DNA from 2 places in the Amycolatopsis sp. NPDC104863 genome. Region 2 is predicted to be linked to the other one. Evidence: riboswitches for the same ligand, from Rfam matches in the RefSeq annotation. Region 2 holds a riboswitch; the other holds the start of a gene.

Region 1 (4,409 bases), 2.1 Mb from region 2:
ACACCGGCCAGGTCTTCAGGCAGAACGGCTGGACGGACAATTCCGTTCAGGTGGCCCACGACAACGGCCACCGGAAGCCGGTTCCGGTGCCGCAGCGGCTCGGCGACCCGTCGACGATCAAGCACGTTTTTCTGCTGGTCAAGGAGAACCGGACCTACGACCAGGTCTTCGGGGACGACGCGCGCGGCAACGGCGACCCGTCCGTGACCCAGTTCGGCGAAAACGTGACGCCGAACCAGCACGCGCTGGAACGGCAGTTCGGGTTGTACGACAACACCTACGACATCGGCACGAACTCCGCCGAGGGCCACAACTGGCTGATGCAGGCGGACAACCCGGAGTACACCGAGTCGTCGGCGGGGGAGTACCTGCGCAGCTACGACACCGAGGACGACGCGCTCGGCCACCAGAGCTCCGGGTTCCTCTGGACCGGCGCGCAGGCGGCCGGGAAGTCGGTGCGGGACTTCGGCGAGTTCCAGCAGTTCCTGACCAAGCCCGCCGGGGCGAGCTGGCAGAACCTGTACTGCGACTCGAAGAACATGGCGGCGACCGGGCAGCCCAGTGCCTACCCGCTGGTGTCGTCGTCCCCGATCCCGTCGCTGAACAACGTCTCGGTGCCGGCGTTCCCGAAGTTCGACACCGCGGTGCCGGACGTCTACCGGTACCAGATCTGGAAGGACGACTTCGAGAAGAACGGGCCGGCCAACCTGAACATGTTCTGGCTCTCGAGCGACCACACCGGCGGCCCGCCGAACGCGGCCGCCCAGGTCGCCGACAACGACCTCGCGGTCGGCAAGATCGTCGACACGATCTCGCACAGCCGGTACTGGAAGGACTCGGCGATCTTCGTCGTCGAGGACGACTCCCAGGCCGGGCTCGACCACGTCGACGGCCACCGGGCGCCGGTGCAGATCATCAGCCCGTACGCCCAGCACGGCGTTGTCGACAGCCACTACTACTCGCAGATCACGATGATCCGGACGATCGAGCAGATCCTCGGGGTCAAGCCGATGAACCAGAAGGACAGCGCGGCGACGCCGATGGGCGCGGCGTTCACGCAGAAGCCGGACTACACGCCGTTCGTCGCGTTGCCGAACCGCACCTCGCTGACGGACGGCCTGGCGACCCAGCCGTCCTGCGGCGCGGACACCCCCGCACCACCGGACCCGGCGGCCGCGCCGGTGCCGTCGTCGGCGGTGCCGGCGGACAAGCGGCAGGTGGCGGCGCAGTGGCAGGAGTGGACGACCCACCAGCGGCTGACCGGCCCGAACGCGGTCGCCGACTACGCCACCCCCGCGCAGATGAACCACTTCACGTGGTACCAGACGCACGGCTGGCAGCAGCCCTACCCGGGGGAGAACCAGGTGGTCGCCCCCGACCGGGTGCCGGGCGCCTACCTGCCGTCCGCGGAGTCCGACGGCTGAGGCGAACAGGCACGGGACCTGCCCGGCGCGAGCCGCGGCAGGTCCCGTCGGCGCCGGGTGAGCAACGCGGTGAGCGGCCGCCACCAGGAGCTGCGTCGGCAACCAGCGCGACATCGCCGAACTTGGCGAAGGCAGTTTCGCAACCGGCGTCGAACGTCGGCTCGTTCAGCTGTGGTCCGTCTGGCCGCGCGGCGATCGCTCTCGTCGTCGCAGTAGAGCCGTCGCTCCAACCGCGAGCAGCGCCACGCCCAGCACGCCCAGCGCCACGACTGCGACCACCGTGCCAACGGTCAGCTGCGGCGGATCACAGCTGAGCTGCCCTACATGCTCGTACGCGCACCAGGACAGTCCGCCACGGGACGAGGTCACGACTTCCGGCACCGCACCCAGCGCGCGCTCAGCCGACCACCACACCAGGCCCGCCGCTGCCATGACAACCACGCCCGACACCGCGAGCGACATCCACAGCCACCGGCGCACGCACCCACCTCCGAATGGCGATGATCTCGCGTTGGGCGGTGTCCTGTGGGCCGGATCACCGAAACGGATCAGCGACCCCTGACGACACCCCAGAAGTCAAGCCGACGTGAGATTTGCCGTTCCCGTCCGGCTGACCGGGTGTTACTGTCCATTCGTTTTGACCAGTCCAACTTCATGATTTCTGCTCGTGGCAGGGGAAGCCGGTCGAAGTCCGGCGCTGTCGCGCAACCGTAGGTCACCGTAGGTGACGAGTCGGGTTACCTCCTCGAGCAGGTGTTGTCGAACCGCTGTCGCGTAAACAGTGAGTGACGCCCGGTCTTGGGGCCGGTCTCTCTCGTGTGCGCGCCGGCGTCCGGGAGAGGGAGATCAGGTGGCCGGCAAGCGGTTCAGGCCCGTCGTGGCCTTGGCGTCCGCCATCGTCGTGTTCGCCGTGGGCTCGCTGACCCCGGCGTTCGCCGGTGACCTCGCTTCGAAGCCCACGTCGCGGTGGCTCGCCGCGCAGCTTTCGCCCGACGGGACCTTGCAGAACCCGCTCGGCGGCGACCTGCCCGACCACGGCCTGATGATCGACACCCTGTTCGCGATGTACGCCTCCGGGGACGGCGCCCTCGCCGCGCCGATCGTCGAGTACCTCGACCACCACGCCACCGACTACTACACCTGGGACGGCCTCGTCCCGGGCCAGGGCTACGACGCGATCATCACCGGCGGCGCGGCCGCGAAAGTGCTGGTCGCCGCGGAAGTCGCCGGGCGGGACCCGCGATCCTTCGGCGGCCACGACATGGTCGCCGAAACCCTCGGGACGATCGCGCGCTCGGGCGTCGACAGGGGCCGAGTCAGCGACTACTCGAAGAACCCCGACTTCAAGGACTTCGTCAGCAACAACGCCAACATGTTCGGCCAGGCCCTGGCCGTGATCGGGCTGGCCGGCGCCGGCCTGACCGACCGGCTCGCCCTCGACACGATGCTGAAGCAGCAGTGCTCGGAGGGCTACTTCCGGATCTTCTTCGGCCTGATCCCCACCACCGAGACCGGCGACCAGGTGACCCCGGACGGCCACCGGATCTCGACCTGCGACGAGGGCAAGCCGTTCGACCAGGCGCCGCCGGACGGCGACACCACCGGGCTCGCCCTTTCGGCGATGCTCGCCGCCCGCGACGCCGGCGCGGCGAACCTCGACGCGCCCATCACGAAGACCGTGCGGTGGTTGAAGGCGCACCAGACCGCGGGCGGCGGCTGGGGCGGCGGCGTCGGCACCGAAGCGCCCAACACCAACAGCACCGGCCTGATCGTGCAGGCGCTCACCGACGCGGGATGCGTGGACGCCGCGATGACGTCGGGGACGGCTTTCCTCGAGTCCGCGCAGGTGACCGCGGCCGACTCGGGAAACCGGCTGGCCGGCCAGCTCGGCGCCATCGCCTACACCCCAGCCGAATACCGGACCGCCCGCACCACCGGGATCGGCGGCCTGGACACCTGGATCCGCGCGAGCGCCCAGGCCGCGCTCGGCCTGTCCCGGGTCGGGTTCCACGACCTCACCCTGGGACACGCCCCCGTCGCGAAGCAGCCCGACCCCGGTTGCCTCCCGCCCGCCGAAAAGCCGCCGGTGACGGGCAGTCCTGCCGTGACCCCGCCGGTCAGCAAGAAGGCCGGCACCCCCGCGGCCCGGCCCGGTTCACCACCCGGCACCGTGATCGCGCCCGCCGACGCACCGGCGCAGGGCGCCGGACCCACGCCGGCCGACCGGCTCGGTGGTTACCTCGCCGGGCGGCTGGTGGACGGCGATCACGTCGAGGTCACCCAGGACGGCAAGACGTTCGTCGACTACGACCTCACCGCCGATCTGGTGCTCGCCCTGCGCACCCTGGGGCAGCAGCCGGACGCCGTGGCCCGCGCCTCGCGGTTCCTGCTGAACCCGGAGTCGATCAAGGCCTACGCCCACGGCGCGCCCTACGAGCCCGGCGCGGCTTCCTACGCCGAACCCTTGGCAAAGCTGCAGATCATCGCGCGGTTCCTCGAGCCCGGCGGGCCGGTCACCGCGCAGCTGACGCACGACCTCGACGCGGTGCGCACCCCGTCCGGCGAGTTCACCGACACCGGCGAGTTCGCCGACGGGACACGCTCCCTGCAGCGGCACGCGTGGGCGACCTTGGCGACCACCGCGGCGGCGGATCCGACCGCGGCCATCGGCGTTCTGATCACCCAGCAATGCGCGGACGGGCTCTTCCCGGCCGCGTTCACCGGGAAGCCGTGCGCCACCGGGGACCTGGCCGCGACCGCCGTCGCGATCCAGGCGTTGAACGCCAGGCCCCGCACCGGCGCACTGCCCGCCTGGACACCCGGACACCGGCGTGCGCTCGAATCCGCCGCCGCGGCCTTGACCGCGCGCACCGGCGCGGACGGCACGGTCACCGGCGCCGACGGGCAGCCGGACGCCACGCTCACCGCCGTCGTCGCGGGGGGCCGCCAGGCGGCCGGGCTCGACGCGAGCAAGGCCGCGCAGGC
Region 2 (4,409 bases):
GGTTGGCCAGGGTGGCCCGCACCTCCGGGTACCCGCGGGTCTTGAGCCCGCAGTCCGGGTTGACCCACAACCGGTCGGCCGGGAACGCGCCGGCCGCGACGCGCAGGTGCCCGGCGATCTCCTCGACCGACGGGACCCGCGGCGAGTGGATGTCCCAGACGCCCGGGCCGGCCTCGTTCGGGTAGCCGGCGCGCGCGAGGTCGGCGACGATCGCCATGGCCGAGCGGGCCGCCTCCAGGCTGATCACGTCGGCGTCCATGTCGACGATCGCCTGCAGGACGTCGCCGAACTCGGCGTAACACATGTGCGTGTGGATCTGCGTGTCGTCACGCACCCCCGCGGTCGACAGCCGGAACGACGCGACCGCCCAGTCCAGGTACGCGGCGCGGTCGGCGGTGCGCAGCGGCAGCGTCTCCCGCAGCGCGGGCTCGTCGACCTGGATCACCGAGATCCCCGCCGCCTCCAGGTCGACTACCTCGTCGCGCAGGGCGAGAGCGACCTGGCGGGCGGTGTCGCCCTCGGGCTGGTCGTCACGCACGAACGACCAGGCCAGCATGGTGACCGGCCCGGTCAGCATGCCCTTGACCGGCTTCTCGGTCAGGCTCTGCGCGTAGGTGGCCCACTCGACGGTCATCGGCGCGGGGCGGGCCACGTCGCCGACGATCAGCGGCGGCCGGACGTACCGGGTGCCGTAGGACTGGACCCAGCCGTGCTGGGTGGCGAGGAACCCGGTGAGCTGCTCACCGAAGTACTGCACCATGTCGTTGCGCTCGGGCTCGCCGTGCACCAGCACGTCCAGGCCGATCCGCTCCTGCTCGGCGATCACCGCGCGGACCTCGGCGCGCATCGCCTCGCGGTAGGCGTCCTGGTCGAGCTTGCCCGAGCGCAGGGCCGCGCGGGCCTGGCGCAGCTCGGCGGTCTGCGGGAACGAGCCGATCGTGGTGGTCGGCAGCTCGGGCAGGTGCAACCGGTCCTGCTGGGCCTGGCGGCGCTTGCCGTACGGGCTCGTGCGGCGCACGTCGGCGTCGGTGACCGCGGCGACCCGGTCGCGCACGGCCGGCACCCGCACGATCGGCGACGCCGCCCGGGCGGCCAGCCGGTCGGCGTTCACCTGCAGGACGTCGCTGATGGCGCCGCGGTCTTCGGTCAGGCCACGGCGGAGCGTGACGATCTCCGCGAGCTTCTGCCGCGCGAAGGACAGCCAGCCGGCGATCTCGGGGTCCAGATCGGTCTCGAGGGCGACGTCCAGCGGCACGTGCAGCAGCGAGCAGGACGCGGCCACGTCGACGGAGCCGGCGAGCCCGAGCAGCGTGCCGACGGTGGACAGCGCGGCGGTGAGGTCGGCGGCCCAGATGTTGCGCCCGTTGACGACGCCCGCGACCAGGCGCTTGTCCTGGATCCCGGGCGCGGCGGCCAGGGCGTCGAGGGTGGCCGCGGCGTTGTTCGTGAAGTCCACGGCCAGGCCCTCGACCGCCGAGGACGCCAGCACCGGCAACGCGTCCCCGAGGCGGTCGAAGTAGGACGCGAGCAGGATCTTCGGGCGGACCGGCTCGGCGGTCAGCGTGGCGTAGGTTTCGGCGACCTTCGCCAGCACTTCGGCCGGCTGGTCGGTGACAAGCGCGGGCTCGTCGAGCTGGACCCACTCCGCGCCCGCCTCACGCAGCCGGCGCAGCAGGTCGGCGTAGAGCGGGACGACCTGGTCGAGCAGGTCCAGGGGCCGGAAGCCCTCGGTGCCGGTCGGATCCTTGGCCAGCAACAGGAAAGTGACCGGGCCGACGAGCACCGGACGGGTGGTCACGCCCTGCGCGAGCGCCTCGGCGAACTCTTCGAGCGGCTTGGCCGGGTCGAGCGTGAAGCGGGTGTCCGGGCCGAGCTCGGGCACCAGGTAGTGGTAGTTCGTGTCGAACCACTTCGTCATCTCCATCGGCGGCGCGTCCGCGGTGCCGCGCGCCATGGCGAAGTAGCGGTCGAGCCGGCCGGCCGGGGTCGTGGCGTCCGGGACGGCGGTGACGTGCTGCTCGGGGACCGCGCCGAGGAGCACCGAGGTGTCCAGCACGTGGTCGTAGAGCGAGAAGTAGTTGCTCGGGATCTCGTCGATCCCGGCGTCGCGCAGTTCCGTCAGGTTCCGCAGCCGCAGCTCACGGGCGGTGCCGAGCAGGGCGTCGGCGTTGATCCGGCCCTTCCAGTAGGCCTCGATCGCCTTCTTGAGCTCCCGGTCGGCGCCTTGGCGCGGGTAGCCGTGCACGGTCGCGCGGCTGGTCGGGGTGGTCGATGTCACGGGGGCTCTCCTTCGCGAGTCCGCGTGGACCTGCGGGAGCGCACGACAAGCCAGACCGTCTCCGGTCCGGCTCGGCATGACCTGCCCGCGAGGTCGCAGCCAGCACCCCACGGTCGTGAGGTGCACAGCGGGCAGGTCTTCGGACTCGCGGGCAGTCCGGCGCGTGCGCCGGGTTCCTACTGGCCGTCGCTTCCCAAGCCGGTCGGGCTCAGTGCTCGTCTCCGCGGAGACTGACGGCGGTCGTTCCCACTCACCGCTGCGGGGCAGTCCCGGATTCGCACCGGGTTCCCTCTTGCCTCGGTCACCGCCACCTTGCTCGCGGAGACCGAACCAGCTGCCCCGCCACTGTAGCGCCTCCGGGAAGGGGCGAACGCGGCTCGGAGCGGATCACGGATCCGGGAAGACCTCGATCACGACGGCGTCCGTCAACTCCAGCGTCATCGTCCCCGCGCGCCCCAGGGTCGCCGCCTCGACGACGTGCTCGACGGCCTGGAAACGCTCGGTGACCTGCCGGAACGGGCACTGCGCGTGCAGCCGGGTTTCGACGCCACCACGGGAAAAGCCGACCTCGGCGATGTTCACCGTCCTGCCGAAGTCCGTCACCCGGGCCGAAACCAGCCGGTTCAGCCCGGCCTTCAGCTCCGTCATCCCCCGGCCACCGCGTCAAGCGTGGCTTGCACACTTGACGCGCGCTCGGGCAACCCGAGGGCCCGCCACAGCTCTACCGCCAAGCCCAGGTGGTGACGGGCCGCCGGTGCGTCGCCGAGTTCGCTCTCCAGCTCGCCGAGCTGTTGCCAGCACGCCGCTTCGTTGCTGCGGTCGCCGTTGAGCCGGAAGACGTGCGCCGCGCGCTGCAGGGCGGAGTCGGCTCGGGAACGGTCGCCGAGCTCCGCGTAGATTCCGCCGAGGCGTTGGTCGGCGTACGCGCCGCAGCGCTCGTCGCTGATCTCGGTGAAGATCGTCAACGCCTCGGTGAGGTCGTGCAGCGCCGCGGCCGTGTCGCCGATGCCCAGGTGGTAGCGGCTGACCGTGCGGAGGATCACCGCCTGCCGGTGCCGGTCGCCGAGCTGCCGGGCGGTCCGCAGGCCCTGCTCGATCCACTGGCCCGCGTCCTCGGTGCCCTGCTCGAAGCCGATGATGCCGATCGCGGTGCGGATCTGCGCCTCCGCCTGCCGGTGCCCGGACGCCACCAGGTGGGCCAGCGCCTCCTTGTCGACGGCCAGTGCCGCGTCGAGCTCGCCGAGAACCCGGTGCACGGTTCCGAGGCTGGCCAGCGCGAGTCCTTCACCGCGTCGATCGCCGATGTCCCGGTACAGCTCCCGGCAGCGGCCCAGGTCGTCGCGGGCTTCGTCCATCTCGTCGAGGTAGATGTGCACCTGGCCGAGGCCCTGCAGCAACGCCGCCTCGCCGTGGGCGTCGCCGCACGCTCGCGTGGCCGCCAACGCGATCTGGTGACTGCGGTTCCAGTCCTGGTAGAGGCTGCGGTGGTCGTAGTACGGGACGGCGGCGGCCGCCAGCTCCCACGCCAGGCCGGCCAGGCCCCAGTCCGCCGCGAGCTGGATCATCCGCAGCAGCGTCCCGCGTTCGGCGTCGAACCACGCGATGGCCTCGACGACCTTGTAGTCCGGGGACCAGCGCGGCGACGAGCCCGGGGTCGGCTGGAACAGGCTGGGGTAGAACAGATCCCTGGCCTGCTCCGCGAGGGCGAGCCACGCGGCCAGCACCCGTTCGACCGCCGCGCGCCGGTCCTCGACCGGGTAGTGGTCTTCCGCGCCCTTCGCCGCGTACGTGCGCAGGAGGTCGTGCAGCCGGTACCGGGGCTGCCCGGCGTCGTCGGTGGTCACGAGCCGCACCAGGTAGGCGTCGGCCAGCAGCTCCAGGACGTCGTCCGCGTCCGGCCCGCCGAGCAGCGCCCCCACCACCCACGCGGGCAGGGTCTCCGGCCCCAGCAGGCCCAGCAGCCGGAACGCCCGGACGGCCTCGTCGGGCAGCAGGCGCAGGCTCAGGTCGAAGTTGGCCCGCACGTCGAGATCCCCGACGCTCAGCTCGCGCAGGCGCCGGGACTCGTCCTCGAGCCGGTCACGCAGCACCCGCAGGGTCCACGCGCGCCGCCCGGCCAGCTTGGCCCCGG

The links. Region 2 has a riboswitch for cobalamin ahead of metE (5-methyltetrahydropteroyltriglutamate--homocysteine S-methyltransferase). Riboswitches for the same ligand answer to the same signal wherever they lie in the genome.
Region 1: it holds a riboswitch for cobalamin, as region 2 does, so the genes downstream of both, ACZ63J_RS09210 (hypothetical protein) here and metE (5-methyltetrahydropteroyltriglutamate--homocysteine S-methyltransferase) in region 2, are expected to answer to the same signal.

The regions. Positions count from the first base shown of each region.
Region 1 is NZ_JBVJOW010000001.1:2,075,939-2,080,347, reverse strand. Features, by position in the region: gene ACZ63J_RS09220 (bifunctional YncE family protein/alkaline phosphatase family protein) at 1-1,424, shown strand, start outside; gene ACZ63J_RS09215 (hypothetical protein) at 1,590-1,904, opposite strand; adenosylcobalamin (AdoCbl) riboswitch at 2,074-2,218, shown strand; gene ACZ63J_RS09210 (hypothetical protein) at 2,275-4,409, shown strand, end outside.
Region 2 is NZ_JBVJOW010000001.1:23,678-28,086, reverse strand. Features, by position in the region: gene metE (5-methyltetrahydropteroyltriglutamate--homocysteine S-methyltransferase) at 1-2,278, opposite strand, end outside; cobalamin riboswitch at 2,392-2,628, opposite strand; gene ACZ63J_RS00140 (hypothetical protein) at 2,666-2,926, opposite strand; gene ACZ63J_RS00135 (AfsR/SARP family transcriptional regulator) at 2,923-4,409, opposite strand, start outside.